DNA from 2 places in the Aliiglaciecola sp. genome. Region 1 is predicted to be linked to the other one. Evidence: predicted binding sites of a transcription regulator. Region 1 holds the regulator's gene; the other holds the start of a gene.

Region 1 (16,536 bases):
TGAGCAGTAATAGTAATGGCTAAAGGACCTTGAACGGTGTCGCCCCCTATTAACTGGATAGAATAGTACTTTGAAATTTCGAATAGGGATTGAGAAAAGGCTTCCAGCCAGCTTTCATCTATCTCAGGTAATGATAACGACAAACTGAACCAAGCAGGTTCGGCCCCCATGGCAGCTAAATCACTTAGGTTAACCGCTAATGCTTTGTGTGCTATCGCTTCCGGCGGTGTATCAACGGGAAAGTGTACGCCACTAATTAGGGTGTCGGTTGTAATTGCAAGGTTTAAGCCTTCAGGCACTCGAGTGACTGCACAGTCATCTCCAATGCCATGAATTACATCTTTGCGTGATTCTCGCTCTTGTTTAAAAAAGCGATCAATAATGTCAAATTCTTTCACGTTACTCTTTTGAAGATAGTTCGTGTTTTCTGAGGGTTTTAATCGCTTTATCAAGCACACCATTAATAAATTTATGGCTTTCGTCGGCACCAAAAGATTTGGCCAACTCAATAGCTTCGTTAATAACGACTTTATAAGGGACATCAATACGCGCGGTAAGTTCGTAGGTAGCGATGCGTAAAATCGCTTTTTCAACCACATCTAACTCTTCAGGCAAACGCCCTAGGTAAGGTTTCATGGTCTTATCTAGACTTTCATGGTCTTTTACAACATTGCGCAACAATTCTTGAAAATAAGCCATATCAACTTTTTCCATATTGTTACTTGTGGCAATTCCCAATTCGATTTGTTCAACAGGGTTGTTACTCATTTGCCAAGAGTAAACAGCTTGTACTGCAAGTTCCCTTGCTTTTCTACGTGCAGATGGCTTCACGTTTATGCCTCTTCTATTTGTGCAATCACATTAACCATTTCCAATGCACCCATGGCCGCATCAGCGCCCTTGTTACCTGCTTTGGTACCTGAACGTTCAATGGCTTGCTCAATGCTATCGGTAGTAATCACCCCAAAAGAAACTGGAATACCATATTCCAATGAAACCTGCGCTAGACCTTTATTGCATTCACCTGCTACAAAATCAAAGTGCGGAGTTCCACCACGAATAACTGCCCCTAAGGCAATGATGGCATCATATTTTTTTTGTTCAGCCAATTTTTTAGCGACTATAGGCAGCTCATAAGCACCCGGAACTCGAACCAAGGTAATATCTTGATCACTGACTTCACCTACGCGATCTAGCGTGTCTAATGCACCGTCGACTAAGCTCTCAACAACAAAACTGTTAAAGCGAGATACAACCAACGCAAACTTTTTGCCTGTTGCGCGAACATTACCTTCAATGATATTCATATTTGTGAAGCCCTGTAAGAAAAACGGCGCGGATTATAGCACAACCCAATGGAAACCCAAATGGATTAATACACGTAATCCACAACTTCTAAACCAAACCCTGATAAGGCGTGATATTTTTTCGGTTTACTGATTAAACGCATCTTGCGCACACCCAATTTCGCTAGAATTTGACTGCCCACACCAACAGTTCGCGATGTTCCTTGATTTTTTGCCAGGGTAGCTCGGCTACCGAGATCTTCTGCCTCAAATTGTTTAACCTGGGCAATCAAATCTTCTTCCTTACCTAGCAATACCAACACGCCACCTTCATCAGCGATTTTTTGCATTGCTTCAGGTAAACCAACACTGCGCTCGGCCGATCTTTCTGAAGCAAACAAATCGTTAAATGTGTTATGCAAGTGAACTCGAACCAAGGTCGCTGAATCTCCGTCGATTTCGCCTTTGCACAAAGCAAAATGGACCTGATCGTCAATCACATCTTTAAAGGTATGCAGGTCGAATTCACCAAAACGTGTAGGTAATTTGCAGCTAGCAACTTGCTCAATGGTGGTTTCATTCAGGTTTCTGTATTCAATTAAATCGGCAATCGTGCCCATTTTCAAATTATGCTTTTTGGCAAATACTTCCAACTCCGGTCTACGTGCCATGCTGCCATCGTCGTTTAAGATTTCAACAATCACTGAAGCCGGTTCTAAGCCGGCCAATCTTGCCAAGTCAACACCGGCTTCGGTATGTCCCGCGCGATTTAAAACCCCACCTTCTTTGGCAATTAACGGGAAGATATGGCCAGGCTGCACTATATCTTCTGCTTTTGCATCTTTGCTCACAGCGGCTAAGATAGTTTGCGCCCTGTCTGCTGCAGAAATCCCTGTTGTTACGCCCTCTGCCGCTTCAATTGATACGGTGAAGTTAGTCGAAAATTGGGCGCTATTGTTATCCACCATCAACGGCAACTTTAATCGCTCACAGCGCTGTGCTGTCATCGGCAAGCAAACTAGTCCTCGAGCATGGGTGACCATAAAATTAATTGCTTCAGGGGTCGCATGTTCTGCGGCCATAATCAAATCACCTTCGTTTTCCCGGTCTTCATCATCCATCAGGATAACCATCTTGCCTTGTTTGATGTCTTCGATTATTTCTTCGATGCTATGCATTGCCATTGTGTGGGGTACTCTATTATTTTAAATTATTCAGTTTAAATTCGGGTTACTTCAAATAACCATTCTCAGCTAAGAATTGAAGATCAATGCCCTGTTGCTTTTGACTATGTGCGGCTTTATCTCCTAAAATCAAGCGCTCTAGATACCGGGCTATCAAGTCCACTTCTAAATTCACTAAGCTACCAACTTGGTAATTACCTATTATGGTTTCTTGCAGTGTATGGGGGATCAAAGTCAGCATAAATTTGGCACCATCCACATCATTAACAGTTAAGCTAACACCATCAATGGTTATAGAGCCCTTTTCGGAAATATATTTGGCCAGTTCATCGGGGGCTTGGATCCAAATTTCTAACCAACGATCGATAGGATTAATGGCAACAATTTTGCCAACTCCGTCAACGTGGCCACTAACAATATGCCCACCGAAACGTGAACTCGCTTGCATGGCTTTTTCTAAATTTACTTTGTCGCCGACGGTGTAATTAGCAAAGCCTGAACGTTTAATTGTTTCAGGAGAGACATCCACGCTGTAGTGTTTATCTGAAAAATCCACAACGGTTAGACACACGCCGTTGGTGGCGATACTGTCACCTAATGCAACATCAGACATATCGAGTTTCTGCACGGCAACGGTCAAACGAATATCATCGCCCTTAGGTTGTAATTTTGCGATGTGACCGACATCTTCTATTATTCCAGTAAACATTTTTTATAATCCGATATTTGCAGAAGTTTAAATTGCTATTCAGAGGCTGAGTTAAAATGGGCTGTCATCTTCAAATCATCACCTACCATTCGAACCCCAGACCATTTTAATAGTTTAGCTTGATTCATTTGCGTCAGTTCATCCATCACAAATAAATTCTGACCTTTGTCACCTAATAGTTTGGGCGCTTGATATAAAATCAATTCATCCACTAGATTTTGTTGTACTAATGCTCCAGCGAGCATGCCACCAGCTTCAACCCAAATTTCATTTAATTGTTTGTCAGATAGAACCTGTAGCATCGCCACCAAATCAAGTTTATTGCCAATACTGTCTATCTGAATTTGTTCTACGCTGTCTCTAATTAACGGGTTCACTTTACGATTGATAATTAAGGTTTGACCTTCCAGGTCGAACATTTTGAGATTGTCAGTGAGTTGATTTTTACCATCTACAATAATTCGTAAGGGTTGCCGAAGCTCAGACTCTAACACCAAACTTTTAGCATGATTTAATTCGTTAAATCTTACATTTAGACTTGGGTTGTCAGCTAAAACCGTTCCAGATCCAGACAATATTCCGCAGCTTTTAGCCCGATGGTCTTGCACATCCGCTCTTGCATGTGGGCCAGTAATCCATTGGCTTTTGCCATTTGCTAACGCCGTTTTACCATCTAGACTAGCGGCTAGTTTAACCGTTACCCAAGGGCGGTTTAGTGTCATTCGCTTAATAAAACCACGATTGAGCTGATGTGCTTGCTCACTCAATAGACCGTGAGATACATCAACTCCCTGTTCGGCTAACCGTTTTAACCCCCTTCCCGCGACGTTGGGGTTTGGATCCACCATAGCTGCGACCACTCGTTTCACCCCCGCTTGGATAAGCGCATCGGCACAGGGTGGCGTTCGACCAAAGTGACTGCAGGGTTCTAGTGTGACGTAGGCGGTTGCGCCTTGGGCTTGCTTTCCAGCCTGCTTTAAGGCGTGTACTTCAGCGTGGGGAGTCCCCGCTTTATGATGCCAACCTTGGCCGATCACTTCACCATTTTGATTAGCGATAACACAGCCGACATTAGGGTTTGGCGTGGTGGTATATTGACCTTTTCGAGCCAGCTTTATGGCAATACTCATAAAGTGGTGATCTAAAGTCGAAAAATTGTAGGAAGGCATTAGGTTGCAAATTCCCTAAACAGATAATTCAATCAGGGTTTTTCACCTAATTTGGCAATTTCTTCACCAAACTCTCGAATGTCTTCGAAAGAACGATAAACCGAAGCAAAGCGCACATAAGCCACTTTATCTAGCTCTTTAAGAGCGTCCATAATCAAGCCGCCTAAAAACTCGCTACTGATTTCCCGCTCTCCAGTTGCACGCAAAGAAGATTTCAGCTGACTAATGCAATGCTCTACTTTTTCAGTGCTCACTGGACGCTTTTCTAACGCTCGTAGCAAACCAGCTCGAAGTTTATCTTCGTTGAAAGGTTCTCGCGAACCATCCCGTTTGACCACGCGAGGCATGACTAATTCTGCAATTTCAAAAGTCGTAAATCGCTCGTGACAGGTTGTACACTCTCGTCTGCGACGCACCTGATGACCTTCGGCAACCAATCTGGAATCGATAACTTTAGTTTCTTGTTCAGAGCAGAAAGGACAAAACATAGTCTTATTTTCTTTTCACTATCTATAGATGCTCGCTAAACTAGCATAAAAAAGCAAAAAGGTGATATATGCAAAGGTTAATTTATCTATTATCAATAGTGATAATTATGCTGAGTTCATCGGCAACAGCTGCCGATTCAAAATGTGTTGACCTATCTCAACTGCATTGGATTGTAGGTGACTGGCAAACGATGCCTGATGGTAATACTCAAGAAAAGTGGTTGCAAATAAGCGAGGATACATTCACCGGTTCAGGTAGTAGTCGAGATGCTTCTGGAGATTTACAGCAACACGAAAGTATGCGTTTAGTGCAGATGCAAAGAGAAATCTTTTATTTAGCAAAAGTAGGCCACAATAGTCTTCCTGTGGCCTTTAGGGCTAAAAACTGCGAGTCAAATAGCGTCACCTTGGAAAATCCAAACCACGACTTTCCAAAACAAATAGTTTATCTACGCAAAGGTAACAAACTCGTGGCCGAGGTATCAGGTAACAATGGCAAAGGATTTACAGTGCATTATGAATTGAAGCCCGATAATTGATCATTGTGCTGGTTAGATAGATTCATCTTTAACCAGCTCAAACCCTTCATCTAACCATCCTGTTATGCCACCAATTAATTTTTTTACTGGGCGTCCCAATTCAGCAAGCTTTAGGGCTGCCTTGTCAGCACCATTACAATGGGGACCGGCACAATACACCACAAATAAGGTGTCACTAGGATATGATTGAATTGTCTCAGGTTTAATATTCTTGTGGGGTAAGTTTATTGCGTTAGGTAAATGCCCTTGGTCAAAAAGCAATAAACTTCTTACATCTAGCAGCACAAAATCTTGACGGTTATTGCTGATGGCAAAATGCGTGTCCCAACAATCCGTTTCTAAACTAAGTAAGCTCGCAAAATGAGCTTTAGCGACTTCCGCTGCAGCCGCAGGGACTCTTGATACTACTGATGACATAAACGCCTCCATTAAAATGTGAATTTTATTATCAACAACTTAAATGGAATGACCAAGTACCTTGTCGGCCAAATAACGAAGCTTTTGAGACAAAAAAGCCGCTTTAAAAAGCGGCTAATTTTTATTTTGAATAAATGCTAGCCGTAGACTGGGAATTGCTCACACAATGCAACAACTTCAGCTTTCACTCGATCAATAGTGTCAGTACTTTCGATATCATCCAGCACATCACATATCCAATTGGCCACTTGTTTAGCTTGCTCTTCGCCAAAACCTCGGCGAGTAATAGCTGGAGAGCCAATGCGTAAACCACTGGTTACGAAGGGTGAACGAGGATCATTGGGTACTGAGTTTTTGTTCACTGTAATATTGGCACTACCCAAAGCAGCGTCAGCGTCTTTACCAGTGATATCTTTATCAATTAGGTCAAGCAAGAATAAATGGTTATCTGTGCCATCAGAAACGATTTTATAACCACGTTCTTGCATCACGCTCACCATGGCTTTTGCATTTACCACAACTTGTTTTTGATATTCTTTAAATTCTGGCTCTAAGGCTTCTTTAAACGCCACCGCTTTTGCCGCAATCACGTGACACAAAGGACCACCTTGATTACCAGGGAACACAGAACTGTTTAACTTTTTATAAATAGTCTCATCACCACAGGCTGATAAAATCAATCCACCACGAGGGCCTGCCAAGGTTTTGTGGGTTGTGGTAGTAACAACATGAGCATGAGGTAATGGATTAGGGTAAATTCCCGCAGCGACTAGACCTGCAACATGGGCCATATCAACTAACAAGTAAGCGCCTACTTTGTCGGCAATCTCACGAAATTTCTGCCAATCAACAATGCCTGAATAGGCTGAGAATCCACCAATAATCATTTTAGGTTTGTGCTCTAGTGCTAATGCTTCCACTTGCTGCATATCAATTTCGCCAGTGTCTTCATTTAGACCATATTGCACAGCATTATAGGTTTTGCCTGAAAAGCTTACATGGGCTCCGTGGGTAAGATGACCACCATGAGCTAGACTCATTCCTAACACAGTGTCTCCAGCGTCAAGTAACGCCATAAATACCGCTGAGTTAGCTTGAGAGCCTGAATGCGGTTGTACGTTGGCGTAATCAGCACCAAATAGTTGCTTAGCTCGCTCTATGGCTAAATCTTCAGCGATATCCACGTATTCACAGCCGCCGTAATAACGCTTGTGTGGGTATCCTTCTGCATATTTGTTGGTAAGTTGAGAACCTTGCGCTTCTAATACGCGAGGACTACAGTAATTTTCAGATGCAATAAGCTCAATGTGATGCTCTTGACGTTGAGTTTCTTTTACGATTGCATCATATAACTCGGGGTCAAAGTCAGCAATATTCATATTACGTTTCAGCATGGTGTCTCCTCAACAACTCGGCACAAAGTTCGGGTGAAAACGCTTAATTTCACCCTCGCAGGGATAAAAAATGAGCGCTTATTCTAGTCATTTTGATTGTTTTGTACATACCTTTGCAGAAAAATGATCCAAACCCTTAAGTATAATTTATAGCTGTTAGGTAGACACCTGCGAAATTCTTCACCAACAGCTGATTTATGCCTGGATAATCAATCGAGGGACTCGATGACTTCTGGGTATTTGAGATGTATCTGTTGGCGAATTGTATCTAAGGTAGTCATTACATTAATACTGTCTGCGTGATTCATTCTTGGATCACAACTTCTATTAAGGAGAATTGACTCCATGGTAGATTCTATTTGATATTCAAAACCATTGACTGGATGAGGAAAGTCCAATGTGCGGATCAATTTATCGTCTTGGTATAACTGAGCTTGCCCACCCGTCCAAAAATAAGCAGGGATGGATATATACCCTTTCTTGCCGTGTATACTCATGGTGTTCGAACATTGAGCCGCCATCGTGCAGGTAAATTGGCTTATCACGCCAGAAGGATAAGTCATATTGACAGCCGTATTTAGGTCAAGACCATCTTTAGATAGTCTGGCCGTAGCCTGAATATCGCTAGGGTATTCGGCTAATAAATATTGACTTAAACTAACGCTGTAGACCCCTAAATCTAATAATGCACCTCCTGCCAGTGCAGGATCGGTCATACGATGATTTTTTAGGTGTGAAAAAGCAAAACCGATTTGCGAATTTATATATTCTATTTCACCAATTTGCTGTTCTTCAATCCACTCTTTAAGCTGCTCGAAACATGGCATAAAACGGCTCCACATCGCTTCTTGAAGCACACATTGGTGTTGTTCACTAAGGCTGACTAACTCCTTCGTTTGCTGAGCATTTACTGTGAGTGGTTTTTCCACCAACAAGTGTTTACCCGCCTTGAGGCATGCTCTTGCTAAGGGAAAATGCTGGGAATGGGGAGTAGCAATGTAGATAACATCAATGTTTGGGTCGGCAATTAGCGACTCATAATCTCCATAGGCCACAGAGGCTCGGTATTGTTCAGAAAATGCCTTAGCACGTTCCAAGCTTCGACTAGCAACGCCGTACAATTTTCCTTGCACTGAACTTGCTAACGCAGTCGCAAATTGATTTGCAATGCCTCCAGGTCCAATGACGCCCCAATTCAACATTATTCATCCTTATTTAGTTGCTTTGATATTTATTCTGAAGTCAGAGAATAAAATTTCAAGCTTTTGATCCTGAGCTTCTAACTGTAAATAAGTCTAACTGATAGTTAGTTGCTAACAATACTTGAATATTCAATACACCATGATATTCAAAAAATATTCTTTCAGCATTGGACTGCGAGCCGGTCTGGATTACACTATCGTTTTATCCTTCACTAGATTGGCACTATGGCACAATACGTATATAGCATGCACAGGGTGGGAAAAATTGTCCCCCCGAATAGACACATACTCAAAAATATTTCTTTAAGCTTTTTCCCGGGCGCGAAAATTGGCGTTTTGGGTCTAAACGGCGCCGGTAAATCGACTTTACTGCGCATCATGGCTGGTATTGACACAGATATAGAAGGAGAAGCTCGACCCTCTCCCGAATTAAAAATTGGTTACCTTCCCCAGGAGCCGCAGCTCGATGAAAGTAAAGATGTGCGCGGAAATATTGAAGAAGCCGTTGCCGACGTTGCTCACGCCTTAAAACGTTTAGATGAAGTTTATGCAGAATATGCAGAAGAAAATGCAGATTTTGATGCGTTGGCAAAAGAACAAGGTCAACTAGAAGCGATCATTCAAACCAAAGATGGGCACAATCTTGAAAACGCCTTAGAACGTGCAGCAGATGCCCTTCGCCTTCCCCCTTGGGATGCAGATGTCAGCAAGCTGTCAGGTGGTGAAAGACGTCGGGTAGCCCTATGTCGATTGCTTCTAGAAAAGCCAGATATGTTGCTTTTAGATGAGCCAACTAACCACTTGGATGCAGAATCAGTGGCATGGCTTGAGCGTTTTCTTCACGATTACGAAGGCACTGTTGTGGCTATTACCCATGACCGTTACTTCCTTGATAATGTAGCAGGCTGGATTTTGGAGCTTGACCGCGGTGAAGGTATTCCTTGGGAAGGCAACTATTCATCTTGGCTAGAACAAAAAGATCAGCGCCTTGCTCAAGAAGAGCGCACAGAAAGTGCTCGTCAAAAATCCATTCAACAAGAATTAGAATGGGTACGTTCGAATCCCAAAGGTCGCCAAGCTAAAAGCAAAGCAAGAATGGCAAGATTTGATGAATTAACCACAGGCGACTATCAAAAACGGAATGAAACCAATGAGTTGTTTATTCCCCCTGGAGAGCGTTTGGGTGACAAAGTCATTGAAGTAAGCGGACTATCCAAATCTTACGGTGATCGACTACTTATTGATGATTTGTCTTTCAGCATACCCAAAGGAGCCATTGTCGGTATTATTGGTCCCAACGGCGCGGGGAAATCAACTCTATTTCGCATGCTCACAGGTCAAGAGCAACCTGATTCCGGTGAAATTGTGTTAGGTGACACCGTACAATTAGCAAGTGTTGAACAGTTTCGCGACCATATGAACGAAAAAAATACCGTTTATAAAGAGATTTCCGATGACTCAGATATTATCCGAATTGGTAACTTTGAACTAAACAGTCGTGCGTATTGCAGTCGTTTTAATTTTAAAGGCACGGATCAACAAAAATTTATCAAAGATCTCTCTGGTGGTGAACGTAATCGAGTTCATCTGGCCAAGCTATTAAAAGCCGGTGGCAACGTATTGCTGCTAGATGAACCTACCAACGATCTAGATGTTGAAACCTTACGAGCGTTGGAAAATGCGATTCTGGAATTTCCAGGCTGCGCTATGGTTATTTCCCATGACCGTTGGTTTTTAGATAGAGTCGCGACTCATATCATGGATTATCGGGATGAAGGGAAAATAAACTTTTACGAGGGTAATTACACTGATTACGAAGCTTGGTTAAAAGAAACTCTAGGCGAAGATGTAGTTGAACCTCACAGACTTAAATACAAAAAAATAAGTAAATAGTCCTAACAACAATGGGTTAAATAGTAAAAACAATGTGCTCGGGGTAAAATCTTGGGCGCATTTACGCTCTTTTTATGCTTAAATATTGTTATTAATGGCAACGTTGAGGCTTATAATGGAAAAACGTCAATTTAATCGCGTAGATTTTTCAGCTCCTGCCATTTTATTTCAGCAAAATCACCATTGGCAAACCCACATCATTGATATTTCGTTAAATGGTGCACTTATTGGCTATCCGGATGACTTTGTCGGCAATTTAGAGCATGAGTTTGAGCTGAATGTTGAAATTGAAGGCACAGCTCAGGTAATCACCATGTTTGGTGAAATTGTACACAATGCTAACCATTGTTTAGGTTTCCACATTAAGTGCATGGATATTGACAGTATTTCAGATTTACGCAGATTAGTGGAACTAAATTTAGGTGACATATCACTATTGCAGCGAGATTTAGCATCTTTGGTTTCTTAATCCTAAGTATAATAAACATTCGTTTAAATATTGGATACACTACGTTAAGAATAAATAATCAGATCATAGTCAAACGTTATAAAGTGTTTTGCGGAATAAACTTAAGAAAGGAGTTTGAGTTATCTTCAGAGTTGTTGATCAGTTATTTGAAAAAGACAAAGTTTTGATTCTTATTGTAGAAGACGAACCCATTAGTGCTTTAATTGCAGCTAAAGCTCTTTCAGATAATTTTATTACCCATCATGTTAGCTCAGGGCAAGAAGCATTAGATTTTTGCGATCATAGGCTACCAGACATCATATTGATGGATATCAACATGCCTGTAATGGACGGCTTAACTGCGTGTAGAAAGCTTAAAGCTAACGAGAACACCCAAGAAATACCGATAATATTTGTTAGCTCTCAAAACTCACCTGAGGCCGAAGACGAATGCTGGGAAGCTGGCTGCACAGATTTTATTAACAAACCCTTTTCAGTGACAACGTTACGCCATAGAGTAAATTCACATTTAGCTGCTAAATTAATGTCAGATAAATTGAAACGCTTGGCGACTATCGATGGATTAACAGACGTGCAAAACCGCCATTATTTTGATGGCTTTTTAGCTGATCAAATAAAATTGTGTACACGCATGAAACATCACTTAGGCCTTATTTTAATCGATATCGATAATTTTAAGCTTTACAATGATACCTATGGACACATCAAAGGTGATGAATGTTTACGCGAAGTGGCGGATACTTTGAGGAAAGTACTAAAACGTCCCACCGATTGCCTAGCAAGATATGGTGGAGAAGAGTTTGCAATTGTTCTTCCCCATACAGACATTAGCGGCGTTAAATATGTTGCTGATAATATGCTCAAGGCTATACGTGACTTAAATTTACCCCATAAATTATCAAGTTTAAGCCGAGTGACTATTAGTGCTGGCGGTATTTGCGTCTCACCTCAGAATTTAAGCCAAACGGCACTCATTCAAAAAGCTGATAAAAACTTGTATACAGCAAAAGACGCAGGACGCGATCAATTTATTGTTGCCTGAATTCCGTTTAGGGATTTATAGGGCTTCCAAAGCTTCCGAAAGACGCGACACTGCAACGATTTCAATACCTGCTATGGGTTGCTTAGGTTTATTGCCTTTTGGAACAATTGCGCGTTTAAAACCGTGCTTGGCTGCTTCTTGAATGCGTTCAGTGCCATTAGGTACTGGACGTATCTCACCTGCTAAACCAACTTCACCAAATGCAATTAACTCTCTGGATAAAGTATGATTTCTAAAGCTTGAAATCATAGCTAACAAAAGGGCTAAATCAACACTAGTTTCAGCAATACGCACACCGCCCACTACATTGACAAACACATCTTGATCGTTCATTTGTACGTTACCGTGACGGTGCAATACTGCCAACAACATAGCTAACCTATTAGCCTCTGTACCTACGGCAATGCGCTTAGGGTTTGCCATTTGTGAATAATCCACTAAGGCTTGAATTTCCACTAGCAAAGGACGAGTTCCTTCCCAAACAACCATGACAATGCTGCCTGGTGATTGCTGCTCTTCACGACTTAGAAAAATTGCAGATGGATTGCTCACTTCCTTTAGACCTTTATCGGTCATCGCAAACACACCCAACTCGTTTACTGCGCCAAAACGGTTTTTATTACCTCGTAAGGTGCGGTAACGACTATCACTTTCACCCTCAAGCATCATTGAACAATCTATACAATGCTCCAGCACTTTAGGACCCGCTAAATTTCCCTCCTTAGTAACATGCCCCACTAAAAACATCGCAATGTGATGTTGTTTGGCAAAGCGAGTTAAAAATGCAGCACTTTCTCGCACTTGAGAAACACTGCCAGGAGCGGATTGAATATCACTCACATGCATAACTTGGATGGAATCAATTACCATTATGTCGGGTTTATGTACCAGCGCTAACTCGCAAATTGTTTCTACATTCGTTTCAGCTAGCACTTTCAATTTAGAGGTAGGCAGGCCTAAACGTTGGGCTCGCATTGCAACTTGTTGCAGGGACTCCTCACCAGTGACATATAACGTATTTCGCCCTTGGGCCAAATGACACATTACCTGTAATAAAAGAGTACTTTTACCCGCCCCTGGGGATCCTCCAATTAACATTGCAGCACCCGGCACTACACCGCCACCTAAAACTCGATCAAGCTCTTTAAAACAAGCACTGAAACGAGGCAAAGCTTGTAAATCAATTTGATCGAGGGTTTCTACTTTTGCATGGGTTTGACCTGCATATCCTTTTAAGTTTCGTTCTGGCGAATGTTTATCATTACTAAGAACGACTTCAGAAATTGTGTTCCATGCCTGACAATCATTACATTGTCCTTGCCAGCGAGGGAACTCTGCTCCACAATCAGTACATACAAAAGCGATTTTACGTTTAGCCATAAGTTATTGAACTACATTAAATTAGGGCTAGTTGATTAATTCAACTAAACCGGTAAGTTGGGATCAAAGGTTATTTATTCGTTGCCGATAAAAGAATATCATAACGACGCCTTAACCATAGCGAACATTTGATTGGCATGAGTCAAGATTTAGAAAAGTACCACGACATTATAGAACAGTTAAAACCAATGATAAATGAACCTGAGTTCAATCAGGTACTGTCACAGGTAGCTTCGGGCATCCCGAAACAAAAACGCTTCTTAATCAAAATGGAGTTAAAACGCCTATCTCGCCCATGCCTGCGTCTCATCGATCTCAGAGGCCAAGTAGCTGGTGACTGTCGAGAATTTACGTACCAAGATAAAACACATTATTTAGATGACACTGCCATAGATGTTTTCGAAAAGCAGGTGCGACTCTTTGGTGAATATACCATGGGAGTGTATGAGGCAGTTAAAAATACCGAAAACAGTTATCGCGTGATTTATCAAAAACAACGCGAAGAAGCTGAAAAAGAAGGTACGGTAGTAGAAGAACGTAAACCACACCACGCTTCTGTTTTGCGCTTTGGGGAATATGCTAAACGCTGTGAAGAGCGTATGAACTTCGCAGTCAATATTGAGTTGTTTACGGAATTAAATAAAAGTATTCAAGCCACCACTATAGATGTTTCAGTTAGTGGTTTAAAAGTTAAAGTCGCCAATGAACACCTTTTTAAAGTAGGTGATCGCGTAACGGTTCAGTTTAGGGGTTTAGAAGGCGAATACTCCATAGATCGTAAAGCCGGCGTGGGGTACAACATTGTTGATGTAGAGAGTAGCAAACGCGAACAGCGTATCTCATTGCAAAAAAATGATGAACAAGCTCAGCACTCTTTTAAAGACTTCTTTGAAAAGTTCATACATGGCAACAAACGTCGCTACAAAGTAAATATGGATAATACGCTCACTGCGATTAACCTGAAAACCTACGAACAATATTTTATTCCTAATGTAACCTCAGTTCCCATTTACATCGAAAGAGTCAATGATGTTTATGTCCCTAAATACGCTTTAATCAATAACTGCAATAAAGATCCCCTATATTATTGGAGTGATGAATTATTTGAATTGCGGCTAGGCTATGTAATTGGGCATCAGCGTGTTGCAAGGCTTTTGAGCCAACCTGAAAACAATCAAGAAACCATTGTCTACTCGTTCAATCATATAAAAGATGACAAAGTCTATTTTTATTCTGCCACGCAAGAAGAGCTGTTTGAGCGTCCTGATTTGATGAAGGTTTTTCTAGGCTATGGTGGCCGGAAAGCAAGTTGGCGAGTGTTCAAGTTACAGATTACAGATGTTGATCTAAACCAAGTCCATATACCACTGTCATTACCCGATTCGGTTAGCAGCGCAGTTAAACGTCAAAATCATCCTCCCGCCCCAAGATTGATGTCTCGTCTTAAAAATCTTAGGTACATGGCACTTTTAACCGATATCACTGATGAAGTCGGCACGCAAAATTATGAAAAAATTCCCATTCGGCGCGGGGAAATATCGCAATTAAAAGTATTCGGACATCCAAGGAATAAGCTACCTCCAACGGTGCAAATGTTCCGTTTTAAATACCATAATCAACGCAAAGAAACCCGCTATCAATTGCGAACTAAAGTGCAATTAAACTTTGGAGATATGACAATTGAAGGTAGCAGTGAAGATGTGTCTACTCGAGGAATGCGCATTGAGTTAAATGACTTTTTCCATGGTGAGGAAAATGATTTAGTTAAACTTAGTTTTCCACTTTTGCAGAATGTCACCAAAAAATTTAAACTTTCCGATTTACCTTATGTAGTCAAAGGTATTTCATACGGACGCAATGTATTGCACCTTCAAGCCGTCGTCGATTCGGTTAACAAAACTGCACAACGCTTTTTTGAGGAGCTTATTCGCAACAACCGTGGAAAATTAAAAGCCCATAATGAAGAAGAAGAAATACCAGGAATTGGTTCAGCATTGCGTAACCTTTATGCTAAGAATGTATTAAATACCGCTTTTTTTATTCGTAAAGAAGGAATTGATTTCCTGCCCGATGCAATTGTAACGAGTAACCCTAACAGTCGACTGAATAATCTATTAGCCTTTGACGCTGAAAGTGGTCAGTACAATATGCATTTTTTGTATTCCACTTATGGAGTTGAGTTAGACTTTATTCAATACACTCTAAAACGAATTAAGACCAATAAAAAACCAGTAATGCGCGAAATATTTGTGGCCTTTGATCCAAGTCGTGAATATATTGATGAGGCCATTAAAAGCCGTTTTTCAGACCAATTTCACGGCGATAAAGAACGCAAGAATTTTATCAATCAAGCCCGTGAGGCCGGCCAATTTATTGCGGTCAAAGTGTTTCTGGCCAGAGCTGGCCGCCCCGATATCGAGCGCCTACAAGCAGAAATTAGTTATGTCGGTATTTATGCGATTCATAAAGCGAAAATTCTTGAAGAGCAGCTTTGGAATATTATTGGTGTAGGTGATTTAGTCGATGTAACCGATGAAGTATTGATTCGACACAACTTTAGCCAACAACAGATCATTGATAATCAGCAAATGCCGGCTTATCACAAAGTAAATTCGGACAAAATCGAAAATCTATTAAAAGCCTAGTCTGTATTACTAGAATTTGATTGCATCTACACGTAAAACTGGTAGACTTCGCGGCGAAATTTTGTGCGGTTTTGAAATCAATAGATAACTCAAAACTGCTCGTCCGTTCTTTTAAAAATTGGTGGTAACTTATGCATCCTATGCTGAATATTGCGGTGCGCGCTGCTCGCGCTGCTGGAAATGTGATAACTCGTGGTTTTGAAAATCGTAATGATTTGTTGTTGGAAAAAAAAGGTGAGAACGACTTCGTCACTAAAATCGACAAAGAAGCCGAAAAAATCATTATTGAAAAAATTCAGCAATCTTTCCCCGATCACTCATTTTTAGGTGAAGAAGGCGGCATAGTAGAAGGCAGTGACGAATTTAAATGGATCATTGACCCTCTAGACGGTACCACTAATTTTATTAAAGGCATTCCCCACTTCGCTGTATCCATAGCCCTAATGCACAGAGGTCGTATCGACCAAGCGGTTGTATTTGATCCAATCCGTGGTGAATTATTTACCGCAAGTAAAGGCGCTGGTGCACAATTAAATGGTTTTAGAATTCGTACAGGTAAAGCAAAAGACCTAAACAGCACTGTTCTTGCCACAGCATTCCCATTTAAAGCCAAAGAAACATCTGATGATGCCATCGCTCGATTCTCAAACATTTTCAAACAATGTGGAGACGTTCGTCGTTGCGGCTCTGCAGCCTTAGATTTAGCTTATGTAGCTGCA
Region 2 (16,536 bases), on a different contig from region 1:
CTGTTCCGGATAAAATGATACCTACAGACTTTTCTCGTTTGTGTTTTGCAATTGATATAAACAACTGGTTAACAGAGGGTTTTGGCAGAAATGAGTGCTTTTCTGGTGCAGAAAGAATAATTTGATTACTATCATTAATTTCTACATTTTTACTGGGCGGAGTGATGTACAGAGTGTCGCTTTCTAAAAACTCATTATGCTCGGCTTCTTTAACTATCAGGCTACATTCTCGGGAAAGCAACTCAACTAACATCGTATTGTGCTTAGGACTTAGGTGCTGAGCAATGATGTAAGCTGTATTGTTGTTAAGTGGAAGACCTTTAATTAACGTGGTTAAGGCTTCTAATCCGCCGGCACTTGAACCAATTCCTACCACCATAATACTGTTGGTAAAAAGCCCATACTCTTCTTCAATTTCATTATTTAATGCAAAGCTTTCGCCCGTATTTTTGGCGCTGTCATTAACTTCGTCTTTGTCACCTAATAGAACACCATCGATTACACGCTTTAATTTTTTGGTGTCAGCGGGTTTGCTTATAAAACCGTTAATTTGCTCTTTAATCGTATCTAAAATGAAATCTTCTTCAATATGTGCGCTGAACACAATGATGGGAATACTTTCTTCTGTTTTGCGAATTTTCTGAATGAGTTCCGGCCCGTTCATATGGGGCATCTGAATTTCTGTTATGATAACATCTGGTCTGTGCGTGAGATATTTTGAAAGACCTTCTCGTCCATTTGAAGCTTCAAGAACGGTAGTGAATATTCCTCTTAGGAATTCTGCGTAAAGCGCACGGGTGTCATCATTATTCTCTACATAGAGAATAGTTTCTTTATACTTCATGTATTATCAACTCGTTTATTTACTCTTATCTGAGTAAAATGAAAAATCCAAGTGTTGTATCCTTAAAGAGCTAAGTTAAGGGAATTTAGTTCACCTTACAACTAAATTAGAACGTGCGTTGTGTTAATAGGGTTTGTGGAGATAGTTTATTCAAATAAGTATTATTAAACTTGAGCCACGAAAATACTAAGCGAGCCTCAAGTATATATTCTGGTCAATATAATAATCGTTGTATTACTAATTGGAAGAAAAATTAGCTGAAATTGTGTTAATTTTTACTCTAACTGAGGACAAATGCACTTTACCTGGTGCTCATGAAAACAAACTAACGAATAATATAACTATATACGCAGAGCGCGTTTTTGCACAATTCTTCAAACCATAAAACAAGGCAATCAAAGAATGAAATCCTTTTTTAGTGTTTTACTAGTAGTGATTTATTTTGCTGTGACTTTACCAATTTGTGCTCATGAATCGGTTAAATTTAATAAAGAGCTAGATGGTTTCAGCTATCCTTTTTCAGTTGGTACGTTTAATTTCAACTCGCAAAATCAAAGTTTGAAAATGCGTTATATGGATATAGGTGATAGAGCTTCAGATAAAGTAATTGTGTTATTACATGGTAAAAACTTTGCTGGATACTACTGGGAGAGAGTTGCACAGGATCTAGTTAAGCAAGGTTATCGAGTTATTATTCCTGATCAAATTGGATTTGGGAAATCATCCAAACCACGAGCTTATCAGTATAGCTTTGCTCAACTAGCTTTAAATACTTATTCATTATTGGGCAGCTTAAATATTAAAAAGTTTGATATTGTTGGTCATTCGATGGGAGGCATGTTGGCAGTGACATTTGCTGCAAATTATAGCCAGACAGTTGAGAAACTTATTCTTATTAATCCTATTGGGTTGGAAAATTACAGCGAATACGTTGAATTTAAAGATACTAATTTTTTCTATCAAAACCAGCTTAAAACAACCCTGGAAGGGGCTATCAATTACCAAAAGAATAATTACTACGATGGTAAGTGGTCTGCGGAATACGAGAAGCTTCTTATTCCTTTAAAAGGAATGTTAGCTGGCAATGATTGGGAAATTGTTGCTTGGAATAACGCATTAACCTACGGTCCGATTTTTTCTGAAAATATGGTGGCTAAGTTCTCGGAAATTAAAAATAAAACCTTTTTAATTATTGGCACTCGCGATAAGACGGGACCAGGTCGAGGTTGGTTAAAACCTGGGGTAACTCGAACCTTAGGTGATTACACTAAATTAGGCAAAACAGCGCAGAGATTAATAAAAGGTTCGGTTTTATATGAGTTGGAAGGGCTAGGGCATATGCCACACTATGAAGATTATCCAGCCTTTATAGAAGCTTTTAACCAGGCACTTAATCAATAAAACGTCTTTAGCTAAGCAACAATTGAAGTGGAAGTAAGGCGACGCTCTTTTGATTGTTAATTATTGTCATTAAAAAAACAGTCACGAATATTTTAAATTAGACTAGGCTTTGAAGATTATTAAAATTTAGTCATATAGTTAAACCGTTTCGACTAAGCAATGATTTGGGCCGTTTAACTAATTAATAATTGCGCTAATAATTTAAAACTCTGTTAACAAGTATTTATTATTACCAATTGGTTACCATTATTTTTAATTTGGTAATGACATGTGGTTTTACTTAACCTACAATGGTATGATAATTTGGTAATGACATAGCATTTGTGATTTTTTAAATTTGCTGATTGGTGTTAACGGCGATGTATCAAAGTTGGCTTTAATAAGTCTAGATATTTTTGCAAAAGGCAAGCCTGTATTTTACGAGATTTTTATTTCGTAATCGTTAGGTGAGCAAACATCTTTTTGATTAAATTCTATTTTTGATCACCAATTACGTCATTAAAGAATAGCAACTTTGTGCGCTGTTCATCAGGTTTTAAAATTTAACAGGTGTATATTCTTTATACTCAACTTTACATATCAAAACTCCAGGAGTTAGAAATGACAAAACCAGTAATCGGTTTCATCGGCCTCGGTCTGATGGGCGGCAATATGGTAGAAAACTTGCAGAAAAAAGGCTACGAGCCAATCGTAATGGATTTAAACAAAGACGCTGTTGACGCAGTTGTTGCTCGTGGTGGTAAAGCCGCATCATCTGCTGCTGAATTAGCAGCTGCTAGTGATATCATTATGCTTGCTCTTACTACTTCTGATATTGTTGAGAAAGTTGTTTACGGTGATAACGGTATCCTTGCTGGCATCAAAGAAGGTGCTGTTTTAATTGATTTTGGTACTTCAATTCCAGCATCTACTCGTAAGATCGGCGCTGATCTAGCCAAAAAAGGCGCAGGCATGATTGACGCACCTCTAGGTCGTACGCCAGCTCACGCTAAAGACGGTTTGCTCAATATTATGGCTTCTGGAGATAAAGAGACGTTTGACAAAGTTAAGCCAGTGCTTGACCAACAAGGCGAAAACATCTTTTATCTTGGCGCATTAGGTGCAGGTCATACTACTAAACTAATTAACAACTTCATGGGTATGACAACAGTTTGTACTATGTCACAAGCTTTCGCTGTAGCTGACCGTGCTGGTGTTGATCGTCAACAGTTGTTCGATATTATGTCAACTGGCCCATCTAATTCACCGTTTATGCAATTCTGTAAGAACTATGCAGTTGATGGTGTAAGTGACTTAGGTTTCTCTATTGCTAATGCAAATAAAGACTTGGGTTATTTCCTTAAGATGGTTGAAGATCTTGGTACTCGCGCCGAGATTGCAGAAGGGACTTCACATAACCTTCAAGCAGCTTTCGACGAAGGTATGGGTCACGGTAACGTTCCTGAAATTTTCGATTATTTTCTTAAATTAGAAAAGTAAAACAGCATCATTTGCTAGCTACTTTAAGCAGTGGTTAGTTTGCTGAAAACAAAATAATATGGCTATCTAATGTTTAAGAACATTTGTAGCCTTCAATCCGATAATATCGATTTGAATTAAATATAAGCTGTTGTTCAATGCCTTGTATTTTTCATTAAGATTTATCGGATTTTTTGTGCCTATAATAACCCAATAAAGTTCATCAAAATCTAAATCAAAAACGGATAAAAAGATTCGTTTATTGTACTAATTGGGTGTTAACCGTAGACTAAGTTCTAATGCTCTAAGTTAGACTAGGCGCTAAGTTAGAACAGAGTCGAACTGAATCAATACTAGTTAACTAAAAAGCATGGCTTAATGATGTGTGTATATTGGCTAAGGAGTCGCGACTATTTCTGTTAATTCAATTCGTCGTTTGATTACACTAAAGTTTGTCATTATTAGCTTAACATTCATTGGCGGGATTATATTCGCCTTTTACTGGAATGAAGCACGTAAAGAAGTGGTATTTTTATGTGGCAATTTTAGTGAAGGAGTAACGAAAGAAAGTGTTTTAAGGCAGCTCAATACACTGCATTTAGCTAATTTTTCTGTCACAGAAAGTGATTCAAATTCCTTGATTGTAATGGATAGCAAGCTCACTTTTGGGGCTTATCGTTGTGTCATTGAAATAAATGGGCAGGGACGAGTAAGTCATTCCTATCTAGAGTAGAGGCTTAAGACAAGCGCACTAACTATATAATTAACTTTAATTTTTAAAATCATCATAAGGAGCGAGTTTGCTCTCAGATCTAAATTTTTCACTACAAATTACCACGCCTATATTTTTTATTATTGGTCTTGGGTTTTTGTTTAAACGAATTGGTTGGCTAAATGATGATTTTGCAAGAATGGGATCCGCTTTAGTCTTTAAAGTGACTTTACCCTGTTTGCTTTTTACTAAACTATCCACTACTGATTTTACCCATGGTCTGCCTACTGCATTGGTGATCTATGCGTTTTTTGCAACCTTATTCATATTTCTTTTGTTGGACGTTTTTGCAACCAAATTGATTGATGACAAAGCTGACAAAGGCGTATTTGTACAAGGCGCTTTCAGAAGTAATATGGGTATTATTAGCCTTGCCTTCGTGGTGAGTGCCTATGGAGAAAAGGCCTTAGGTATTGCTTCCATTTACTTAGCCGTATTAACCATATTGTTTAATGTTTTATCTGTAGTGACCTTGTCTCGGCATTTGCAACAAAGGGGCAGCAATCGACTAGGGGGAATGTTAATAGCGATTATCAAGAACCCTTTGATTATCTCTATTGTAGCGGGTGTTGTGGTGTCATTGTTAAATATACCTATACCTAAAATAGCATTACACACTGGTGAGTATTTTGCGGGTATGACCTTACCCTTAGCCCTGTTATGTGCAGGGGCTTCAATTCGGATTAAAGAGTTTCACTCTTCCAGCGTGCTGTATTGGTCTTCCGCGATGAAATTGATTTTAGTACCCGTTGCAATTACTTTAGGTGGAGTGTTACTAGGCTTTAGAGGCGAGCAGTTAGGTGTTTTATATCTAATGTGTGCATCACCTACTGCGGCCGCCAGTTATCCCATGGTGCAGGCTATGCATGGCAATCATTTCTTGGCCGCGGCTATTATCGCTGTCACCAGTGTTTTGTCCTTAGTGACCACAACATTAGGGATCTTTTTACTCAAAGTATTTGGCATGATTTAGGTATAAAACCATGGTTCGCACTAATAAATATTTTCCAATTAACCTGAGTTGTTTTAGGCAACTTATTCTGTGCTTGAGTGTAGCTTTTAGCGTTAGTATCTATGCTGAAGACATGCCAAGCTTTGAACAGTTTAAGGTTTCTGATATTTCCCTAACGACCCTAAAAGAAGTGGATTTTGATAGCCATACTGATGGTGTTTATGTTGAACAAAGTTGGCATGGCATGATGGCATCTGTTATTGGACAGCCAGCCAATTTTGCCGGCAAGTTTACTATTTTTGGCACAGGATGCGGTACTGGATGTCAACATAACCTTGTGGTTAACGTGGAGACCGGCAAGATTATTGACACTGTTACTTCAGGGCTGGGGCTTTGTCATCAAGCTGATAGTTCATTATTAATTGTTAATCCCAGGCTTAATGACTTTGGTGATGAAACTCCAGATTGGGCATTCACCTATTATTATCAATTTGATGGCAATGAATTTAGACTTTTGCACAAGGTACGTTCAGGGTATGCGGGCAAATGTGTATTCGGTCAGTAACGTGTTGCTAGACTAATTTAATTTCGATATCGCCAAGGGCGATACAGCAGCAAGGCAGGAATTCATCATCATCTATGTAGGCTAGGGGGTCAGTCGTGTAATCTACCTCACCACATATAAGCTTACTTCTACATGCTCCGCAGAAACCCTCGCGGCAATGATAATGCACTTCTACATTTTGTTGCTCTAAGCTCTCTAGAATAGTGTCTGAAGTATTGGTAGTAATAGGTTTGTGATCACCTTGGATGGTGATCACAAATTGTTTCTTTTGACTCATTAAAGATCGAAGTCGTCAAAGTCACCCGCATTTACTTCTGAGTCAATTTGACCCACTAAATAAGAACTTATTTCAGATTCTTGCGGTGCAACCTGAACGTTGTCTGAGTTTAAGTAGTTGTTCATCCAAGGGAGAGGATTGCTGGTGATATCAAAAGGTTGGCCCATACCAATGGCAGACATACGGTGGTTGGCAATGTACTCAACATATTGACAGAGTATTTCTTCATTTAAGCCAATCATTGAGCCTTGTGCAAACAAATAACCGGCCCATTGTTTTTCTTGCTCAACTGCTTGCATAAAGATGGCTTTTGCTTCGTCTTTTAACTCTTCAGCAATCTCTGCCATCTCGGGATCATCTTTGCCTTTTTGCCAAAGGTTGATAATGTGTTGAGTGGAGGTTAAATGAAGGTTTTCATCACGAGCAATCAAGCGAATTATCTTAGAATTTCCTTCCATTAATTCACGCTCTGCAAACGCAAAGGTACAAGCAAAAGAAACGTAAAAACGAATCGCTTCCAATGCATTCACTGAGTTCATGCAAAGATACAGCTTTTTCTTTAATTCTCGCATGTTCACGGTATGTGCAATACCGTCGACTGTATGAACGCCTTCACCTTGGGTTTGCCAAAGTTGTGTATAAAAGATCAAGTCGTCGTAGTATTTTGAAATATCACCTGCACGCTGTTTGATTTGTTCGTTCACCACAATGTCGTCAAAAATTGCACTGGGATCAGTGAATAAATTGCGCAGAATGTGAGTATATGAGCGAGAATGTATAGTTTCAAAAAATGACCAAGTTTCAGTCCAAGTCTCTAATTCAGGTAATGAAATTATCGGCAAAAAAGCGATATTAGGGCTTCTTCCTTGCACTGAATCTAGCAATGTTTGATATTTCAAATTAGAAATAAAAATATGCTTTTCAGAGTCACTTAAAGATTGAAAATCAACGCGATCTTTACTGACGTCAACTTCTTCTGGACGCCAGAAAAAACTAATTTGTTTTTCAATTAGCTTTTCAAAAATACTGTGTTTTTGTTGATCATAGCGAGCAACATTCACTGGATTGCCGAAAAACATAGGTTCCAATAGAGGATTCGTTGGTTTTTGATTAAAAGTGGTATATTTCATTTACCGTCAGTACTCTGTGAGGTTTAACACTAGGCGGCGCATAATGCGCCACCAAACTTGGTTTTTGTCTATATCTTACATGCACCACCGGCACAATCGTCATCTTCTTCAATGACAACTTCTTGCGCCAATGGGGTAGCGGTTTCTTTCTTTAACTCAAGTTGAGATGTATCCGAAGCGCCATCTCGAGTGTTGTGATAATACAAAGTTTTGATACCTAGTTTATAGGTGGTCAGCAAGTCTTTTAACAACAACTTCATAGGCACTTTTCCACCTTCATATTTACCAGGATCGTAACTGGTGTTGGCAGAAATTGTTTGATCGATAAATTTTTGCATGATGGCGCATAATTGCAAGTAACCATCGTTAGAGTTGATATCCCATAACAATTCGTATTGCTCTTTCAATCGCTCGTATTCAGGTACTACTTGTTTCAAAACACCATCTTTAGATGATTTAACGCTTATGTGTCCACGCGGTGGTTCAATTCCGTTTGTGGCATTGGATATCTGCGATGATGTTTCAGAAGGCATCAAGGCTGATAAGGTACTGTTACGCAGTCCGTGTTCAACAATCTCTTTACGCAAGGTTTCCCAGTCGTAATGAAGGGGTTCATTACATACTTTGTCCAAATCCTTTTTATAGGTATCAATGGGCAATATACCTTGAGAATAAGTGGTTTCATTAAACTTAGGACAAGCACCTTTCTCTTTTGCCAAGTTATTTGACGCTTTGAGAAGATAATATTGCATGGCTTCAAAAGTTCTATGAATTAGCGCGTTTCCACTGCCATCCGAATACTTCTTACCGTTTTTAGCTAAATAGTAAGCGAAGTTAATAACGCCTATTCCTAGCGTTCTTCTGTCGATTGAAGCGCGATATGCTGCTGGAACAGGGTAATCTTGATAATCTAACAAGCTGTCCAATGCGCGAACTGCTAAGTCAGCCATTTCTTCAAATTCGTCAAGGCTTTCAATTGCACCTAAGTTGAACGCTGACAATGTACAAAGGGCGATTTCGCCGTTTTCATCGTTAATGTGCTGCAAAGGCTTGGTAGGTAACGCGATTTCTAGACATAAATTACTTTGTCTAACTGGCGCTACTTTAGGGTCGAATGGACTGTGAGTATTACAGTGATCTACATTTTGTAGATAAATACGACCAGTACTTGCGCGTTCTTGCATAAATAAGCTAAATAGCTCAACTGCTTTAATTTTCTTCTTACGAATAGAGTCGTCTTGTTCGTACTTAACATACAATGCTTCAAATTCATCTTGATCAGCAAAGAAGGCATCATAAAGTCCAGGTACGTCTGAAGGACTGAATAGGGTAATGTGCTGATCCTTGATCATTCGTGTGTACATGAGTTTATTAAACTGCACACCATAGTCGAGGTGACGAACTCGGTTTTCTTCAACACCACGGTTATTTTTGAGTACTAATAAAGACTCAACTTCTAAATGCCAGGCTGGATAAAACAAGGTTGCAGCACCACCACGAACGCCACCTTGTGAACAACTTTTCACTGCAGTTTGGAAGTATTTGTAAAACGGGATACAACCTGTGTGATAGGCTTCACCACCTCGAATTTCACTACCTAGGGCACGAATACGGCCCGCATTCACACCGATACCAGCTCGTTGGCTTACGTATTTAACGATGGCACTTGCGGTAGCGTTAATCGAATCTAAACTGTCCCCAGCTTCAATTAATACACAAGAACTAAATTGACGGGTAGGGGTTCTAACGCCAGACATAATGGGTGTCGGCAACGAAATTTTGAATAGCGAAGCTGCATCATAAAAACGTTTTACATAATCTAAACGCGTGTCTTTGGGATAATTTGCAAACAAACAAGCGGCAACCAAAATATACAAAAATTGAGCGCTTTCGTAGATTTCACCGGTTACACGGTTTTGAACTAAATATTTGCCTTCCAATTGTTTCACTGCGGCATAACTAAAATTCATGTCACGCCAATGATCCATATATTGATCTAGTTCATTAAGTTCTTGTTCTGAATAGTCTTCTAAAATGTGTTCGTCGTATTTTCCTTTGGCAACCATGTTTTTAACATGAGTAACTAACGCCGGCGGTTCGAATTGACCGTAGGCTTTTTTACGCAAGTGGAAAACGGCTAGACGAGCAGCTAAATATTGATAGTCTGGAGTGTCTGTTGAAATTAAATCAGCAGCTGATTTGATTAATGTCTCGTGAATATCTTCGGTTTTAATACCATCATAAAACTGAATATGAGCTTTGATTTCAACTTGAGAAACAGAGACGTTTTTTAATCCCTTCGCAGCCCAAGTTATGACTTTGTGAATTTTGTCCAAGTTTAAGACTTCACGTTCACCATCGCGTTTCGTGACATTTAGAGAGTTATTCATGTATTTGATAGCCGTATAAATAATTAGCGCCGAATGTTCTGAGAAATAAATTTAACGAACACATTATATTTTTTATTAACTTTTTAAATTAATGATGTAGTTTTCTGTCCACACTTATGCGAGTAAATTAATCGCTTTCAACAGCGTTTACTTGTTATTGTTTTTTGAGTAGTTAGAAAAAGTGTGACCAGCACAAGATAGAGGTGTTTGCTTCCGTTTGCAACCCAATATCTGGTGGTTTTATCACCAATAAAACTGAACCAAATGGTAGGTTAGTGTTGACTAACTTAGAAGGGGTATTGTTGAACGAGTTAAGCTGATTGCAAGCTTATTTTTTATTAAATTTTAAAGTTAAATTATTTTTGTAGGTTGAAATCAATTTTTATAATATCACGATATATAGTGTTAAAAATGTTCACAATCACTATATCTGGTATTCTTTATGCTTCCTATCCTCTATTTATGACAAAGCTTTGAAGTATAAATTTGATGAATTGTTGTATCACTTAATATGGCACAACTGAGCAAAATCATTGATGGAATAGTCTGCCTTCCAATGGCTAACTTCTTCAGCATCTTTGATGTAACCATAAAGGGCGGCAACACTTACCATGTTTGCGTTTTGCGCCGCTTCGATATCTCGCTTTGCATCTCCTACATACAAGGTATTTTCAGGTGGCAGCGCAAGTATTCTTGCCGCTTCTAATAATGGCATCGGGTGAGGTTTACGTTTAATGTAAGTATCGCCACTAATAATTACCCCACAGTTTTCCATAATGGGAAAGTGGGTAAGTAACTGAGTCGTTAAAAAGCCGGGTTTGTTAGTCACAATGCCCCATGGAATCGAATGTTGATTTAGATGGCTTAAGGTATCTTCCACTCCGTCAAAGCAGGTTGTATCGACACAGACATTTTGTTCATAGTGATCAAGTAGCATTTGTCTGCAACTGAGTAATTTTTGTTCCGATAAATTGTCATAGTCATCTGCGAACCCCAATTTTAATAACCCTAAAGCGCCATCTGAAGCAACACATCGATATTCATCGTATTGACATAGTGGTCGCTTATAATGGGCTAGTACGTGATTTAAGGCATTCCCTAAATCCGCAGCTGTATCCAATAAAGTGCCGTCCAAATCAAACAACACACCGGCAAACTTGTTATTAAATAATGGGGGAGTTGAGCTCATATTTATCCTTCACTTTTCTGGCAATGAACTATGTAGTTAACATCCACATTTTGTTCAGACAAATAATACTGTTTAGATAACGGATTCAAATGTAACCCTGTCATATGCTGGGGAATCAAATCTGTATTGTCTACCCATGATAACAATTCAGCAGGTTGTATAAACTTTTCATATTCATGGGTACCTTTGGGCACCAAATTTAAAATCTTCTCTGCCCCAACTATGGCCATTAAGTAAGATTTCAAATTTCTATTGAGTGTTGAGAAAAATACATGACCACCAGGTTTTACCAATGCCGCGCAAGCTTGCACTATAGAGGCAGGATCTGGAACGTGTTCTAACATTTCTAAGCAGGTGACAATATCAAATTGATTAGCGTGCTGAGCGGCCATTTGTTCTGCGGTAATTTGTTGATAGTTAACTTTAACACCAGATTCCAAACCATGAAGACGTGCTACCTCCAGTGATTCTGAAGCCATATCAATACCTGTGACATGACCACCTTGTTTGGCTAAGTATTCAGATAAGATACCGCCACCACATCCAACATCAATGATGTTTTTATCAAACACACCCTCGGTGCGCTGCTGAATATAGTCTCCTCGAAGGGGGTTAATTTCGTGTAAGGGTTTAAATTCACCTTCCAAATCCCACCACCTAGACGCTAAAGCTGCAAATTTGTTTATTTCTGCTGCGTCTACGTTTTGATTGGTCATTGTTTGCTCCTTATTTTCGCTATTTACTATTATAAGCAGTCATTAATTTAGATAACCAGACCTTTATACCCGAAGATATGCTAAAAAATTGTTTGATTGCACACTATATAAGCGAATCACGGCTATTTATTTTGTTTTCTCAGTGGTAGAATCCACAGTCGATTTAGAACCCACTATAACTATAAGTGAAGTCGAACTTTTAAAACTGACTTGACCAGTTTAATCAGTAGATTCAGAAAATAATTTAGGGACAAGGCTGTATATGACAGACAATGCCAACGAAATTCTCCCCATTAATATAGAGGAAGAACTTAAAAATTCTTACCTCGATTATGCAATGAGTGTCATTGTTGGACGCGCACTACCTGATGTTCGTGACGGATTAAAACCCGTTCACCGTCGTGTATTGTTCGCCATGAATGAGTTGAAAAACGATTATAACAAACCATACAAAAAATCTGCTCGTGTTGTAGGTGACGTAATTGGTAAATATCACCCCCACGGTGATACCGCAGTGTACGACACTATCGTTCGTATGGCGCAGCCATTTTCTTTGCGATATATGCTTGTTGACGGCCAAGGTAACTTTGGTTCTGTTGATGGTGACTCCGCAGCGGCAATGCGTTATACCGAAGTTCGCATGGCTAAAATTGCCCATGAACTTCTAGCTGATCTAGAAAAAGAAACGGTTGATTTTGTGCCTAACTATGACGGCACAGAACATATTCCAGATGTATTACCTACGCGTGTTCCTAACTTGTTAGTGAATGGTTCATCAGGTATTGCCGTAGGTATGGCAACCAATATTCCCCCACATAATTTAACCGAAGTTGTAAACGGCTGTATCGCGTTAATCGATAATCCCGATATGACTATCGAAGAAATTATGCAGCATATTCCAGGTCCTGATTTCCCAACAGCTGCATTAATTAGTGGACGCAAGGGTATTGATGATGCTTACCGCACTGGGCGTGGTAAAATCTACATGCGTGCTCGTGCTGAAATCGAAACTGAAGATAGTGGTAAAGAAACCATTATTGTTCACGAGATCCCTTACCAAGTTAACAAAGCAAGACTGATTGAAAAGATTGCTGAACTGGTAAAAGAAAAGAAAATTGAAGGTGTTTCTGCACTGCGTGATGAGTCTGACAAAGACGGTATGCGTATTGTTGTTGAAGTAAAACGCAACGAGTCAGCAGAAGTACTATTAAACCACTTGTATGCTCAAACACAATTGCAAACTGTGTTTGGTATCAACATGGTTGCCCTCGATAATAATCAACCTCGCGTATTTAATCTAAAAGATATTTTAGAAGCCTTTGTGCTGCATCGCCGAGAAGTGGTTACCCGTCGTACTGTTTACGAGCTGAAAAAAGCCCGTGACCGTGCTCATATCCTTGAAGGTTTAGCTATTGCGTTGGTTAATATCGATGAAATTATCGAGTTGATCAAAGCATCGCAAAGCCCTAGTGATGCTAAGGCCTCATTAGTGGCGCGCGGCTGGGCACTAGGTGATGTTGCTGAAATGCTAGCTCGTGCTGGTGATGACGCGGCTCGTCCAGATTGGCTTGAACCGCAATACGGTATCTCTGAAGGCGAATATTTCTTAACTGAACAGCAAGCACAAGCGATTCTAGATTTACGTTTACATAAACTAACTGGTTTAGAACACGATAAAATCTTAGCTGAATACAAAGAACTGTTAGACGTTATTGCTGAATTGTTACTTATCTTATCAAGCTCTGAACGTTTGATGGAAGTGATTAGAGAAGAGCTTGAATTAATTCGCGATGAATATGGCGATGTAAGACGCACAGAAATTACTGCGGCAACACACGACATCGACATGGAAGATTTAATTGAACGTGAAGATGTCGTTGTAACATTGTCTCGTGAAGGTTATGTGAAGTATCAGAAGCTTTCTGACTACGAAGCGCAACGACGTGGTGGTAAAGGTAAGTCAGCAACCAAAATGAAGAATGAAGACTTCATTGAAAAATTATTGGTCGCCAATACCCACGATCACATTTTGTGTTTCTCTACACGAGGCCGCTTATATTGGTTGAAAGTGTATCAACTACCATTTGCCAGCCGTAATGCACGTGGACGTCCAATCGTGAATATTCTTCCTCTTGAAGAAGGCGAACGAATCACAGCAATTTTACCTATTCAAGAATTTGAAGACGATAAATTTGTGTTGATGGCGACGGCAAACGGAACTGTTAAAAAGACTGCTCTATCGCAATACTCACGTCCTCGTTCAAACGGCATTATTGCTGTGAACTTAAATGAAGGTGACGAGTTGATTGGTGTAGATATTACCGATGGCGAAAGCGACATTATGTTGTTCTCAGATGCAGGTAAGGTCGTTCGCTTTAACGAAAAACAACGTGACTCAGAAACCGGTGAAGTAAAACGCGACCCAGAGACGGGTGAAGAGCTATTGGCGTTACGTCCTATGGGCAGAACGGCTACCGGTGTTAGAGGGATTCGTTTACAAGACGGTCAAAAAGTGGTTTCACTTATCGTACCTAAAGGTGACGGTGCTATCTTAACTGCAACGGAAAATGGTTTCGGTAAACGTACACCTATTGCCGATTACCCAGCTAAGAGTCGTGCTACCCAAGGTGTTGTATCTATTAAAGTATCAGAGCGTAATGGTGCGGTAGTTGGTGCAGTACAAGTGTTCGAAGGTCAAGAAATTATGTTGATCAGTGACCAAGGTACTTTGGTAAGAACACGAGTAGATGAAGTTTCCACCGTGGGTCGAAATACCCAAGGTGTAAGATTGATCCGCACAGGTACAGACGAACATGTGGTGGGATTACAAAAAATTGAAGAGATTGAAACAGAAGATTTAGAGCTATTAGAAGGCGAAGATGTTGTTGAAGCTGAACAAGCGGAAGTGGCAGATGATGATGCTGGACAAGTTGACTCTGACCCTACTGAATAAATCTTAAACGCTAGTTTTTAATCATACTTAAAACGAGTGGCTTATTCCGCTCGTTTTTTTTCGGGAGAAAATCAAATTATGGCAGTTACTTATAATTTCAGTGCAGGTCCGGCGATGTTACCGACTGATGTTATGTTGAAAGCACAACAAGAGTTTATCAATTGGCAAGGTCAAGGGTGCTCGGTGATGGAAATGAGCCATCGCAGCAAAGCTTATATTGAGGTTGCTGAGCGTGCTACTCATAATTTGCGAAAGCTATTAGCGGTTCCCGATGATTATCAAGTACTGTTTACCCACGGTGGTGGAAGAGGGCAGTTCTCTGCTGTGCCATTGAACCTTTCTGCTGCTGGCGATCATGCCGATCACCTAGTCACCGGATCTTGGTCTAAAGGTGCAGTAAATGAAGCAAATAACTACTTAACCGCAGATGTGGTTGGTGGTATCGATGTGGTTGACGGCATTACTCAAGTTCAGCCGCAAAGCCAATGGAATTTAAATGATAAAGCCGCTTATTTTCATTATTGTCCAAACGAAACCGTAGAAGGCATTGAAATAAACGAGGTACCCGATACCCAAGGTGTGCCTATTGTTGCCGATATGTCATCTAATATTTTGTCTAAACAAATCGATGTCAATAACTACGCAGTTATTTACGGCGGTGCACAAAAGAACATTGGTCCATCAGGATTGTCAGTGGTCATTGTGCATAACAGCATGTTAGATAAAGCTCGAATCGAAACGCCTTCTATTCTGAATTACAGCCTGATTGCCAAACATGACTCTATGTATAACACACCGCCAACATTTGCTTGGTATTTAGCAGGTTTGGTGTTTGAGTGGTTGCTTGATTTAGGCGGTGTTGCTGAGATTGAAAAACGTAACAAAGAAAAGTCTGATTTGTTGTATCAGGCTATTGATAACAACGATTTTTATTCCAATAGTGTGGCGGTTCAAAACCGTTCTCGGATGAATGTGCCATTTCATTTAGCAGACACAAAGTTAGACGCTTTGTTTTTACAAGAATCAGAAGCTGCTGGTTTAAAAGCGTTAAAAGGTCACCGAATTGTCGGTGGTATGCGTGCCAGTATTTATAACGCAATGCCTATCGACGGGGTTAAAGCTTTAACCGAGTTTATGAATGATTTTGCTAAAAGGAATGGATAAAAGATGCAACAACTAAGACTTGAACCCATTTCTAAAGTACAAGGTACAGTCAATGTACCAGGTTCAAAGAGTTTATCTAATCGAGCACTGCTTTTAGCTGCTTTAGCGCAAGGTGAAACAACACTGACCAACTTGCTGGATAGTGATGATATTCGACATATGTTGGATGCGTTGAGTTTATTAGGCGTTTCCTATGAACTTAGCGAAGATAAAACCCAGTGCGTAGTTAAAGGTAACAATGGTGTATTCAATACCGACAGCAAAATAGAGATGTTTTTAGGCAATGCCGGTACGGCCATGCGTCCTTTATGTGCGGCATTGGCTGCTTCAAATGGCGAATACGTATTAACTGGCGAGCCTCGGATGGAAGAGCGACCAATCGGTGCGTTGGTCGATGCTTTAGGGCAAGCTGGAGCGGAAATCAGCTATTTGAAGAACGATGGTTATCCACCTTTGAATATTAAAGGCAAAGCCCTATCAGGTGGAAAAATCCAAGTTGATGGTAGTGTTTCAAGTCAGTTTTTAACTGCTGTTCTAATGGCTGCTCCATTATTTTCTGCTGATAGTGAGATTGAAATAATCGGCGAGTTGGTGTCTAAACCTTATATTGATATCACCTTAGATACTATGGCCAAGTTTGGTGTCACCGTCGAAAACAATGAGTATCAAAGTTTTAAAATAACCGGTAAGCAAACTTATCAGTCTCCGGGCACGTTCTTAGTTGA

The links. Region 1 encodes NrdR, which represses ribonucleotide reductase genes. Its sites were predicted from a motif close to AAACACNANATNTNGTGTTT; they were not measured.
Region 2: the regulator NrdR is predicted to act here: its motif matches at 10,010-10,029, upstream of nrdA (class 1a ribonucleoside-diphosphate reductase subunit alpha).

What each region holds. Positions count from the first base shown of each region.
Region 1 covers NZ_JBDWYG010000041.1:31,138-47,673, reverse strand. Annotated here, with positions in the region: gene thiL (thiamine-phosphate kinase) at 1-398, opposite strand, end outside; gene nusB (transcription antitermination factor NusB) at 400-831, opposite strand; gene ribE (6,7-dimethyl-8-ribityllumazine synthase) at 834-1,307, opposite strand; gene ribBA (bifunctional 3,4-dihydroxy-2-butanone-4-phosphate synthase/GTP cyclohydrolase II) at 1,373-2,470, opposite strand; gene ABJV04_RS13415 (riboflavin synthase) at 2,517-3,179, opposite strand; gene ribD (bifunctional diaminohydroxyphosphoribosylaminopyrimidine deaminase/5-amino-6-(5-phosphoribosylamino)uracil reductase RibD) at 3,215-4,348, opposite strand; gene nrdR (transcriptional regulator NrdR) at 4,381-4,836, opposite strand; gene ABJV04_RS13400 (DUF6265 family protein) at 4,905-5,375, shown strand; gene ABJV04_RS13395 (rhodanese-like domain-containing protein) at 5,388-5,792, opposite strand; gene glyA (serine hydroxymethyltransferase) at 5,930-7,186, opposite strand; gene ABJV04_RS13385 (Gfo/Idh/MocA family oxidoreductase) at 7,396-8,388, opposite strand; gene ettA (energy-dependent translational throttle protein EttA) at 8,614-10,281, shown strand; gene ABJV04_RS13375 (PilZ domain-containing protein) at 10,397-10,750, shown strand; gene ABJV04_RS13370 (diguanylate cyclase) at 10,914-11,792, shown strand; gene radA (DNA repair protein RadA) at 11,808-13,172, opposite strand; gene ABJV04_RS13360 (PilZ domain-containing protein) at 13,310-15,817, shown strand; gene suhB (inositol-1-monophosphatase) at 15,949-16,536, shown strand, end outside.
Region 2 covers NZ_JBDWYG010000031.1:29,294-45,829, forward strand. Annotated here, with positions in the region: gene ABJV04_RS06765 (EAL domain-containing protein) at 1-844, opposite strand, end outside; gene ABJV04_RS06770 (alpha/beta hydrolase) at 1,247-2,245, shown strand; gene ABJV04_RS06775 (NAD(P)-dependent oxidoreductase) at 2,822-3,724, shown strand; gene ABJV04_RS06780 (AEC family transporter) at 4,504-5,448, shown strand; gene ABJV04_RS06785 (hypothetical protein) at 5,459-5,992, shown strand; gene yfaE (class I ribonucleotide reductase maintenance protein YfaE) at 6,000-6,269, opposite strand; gene nrdB (class Ia ribonucleoside-diphosphate reductase subunit beta) at 6,269-7,399, opposite strand; gene nrdA (class 1a ribonucleoside-diphosphate reductase subunit alpha) at 7,468-9,789, opposite strand; gene ABJV04_RS06805 (HAD-IA family hydrolase) at 10,292-10,978, opposite strand; gene ubiG (bifunctional 2-polyprenyl-6-hydroxyphenol methylase/3-demethylubiquinol 3-O-methyltransferase UbiG) at 10,981-11,694, opposite strand; gene gyrA (DNA topoisomerase (ATP-hydrolyzing) subunit A) at 11,957-14,647, shown strand; gene serC (3-phosphoserine/phosphohydroxythreonine transaminase) at 14,726-15,811, shown strand; gene aroA (3-phosphoshikimate 1-carboxyvinyltransferase) at 15,815-16,536, shown strand, end outside.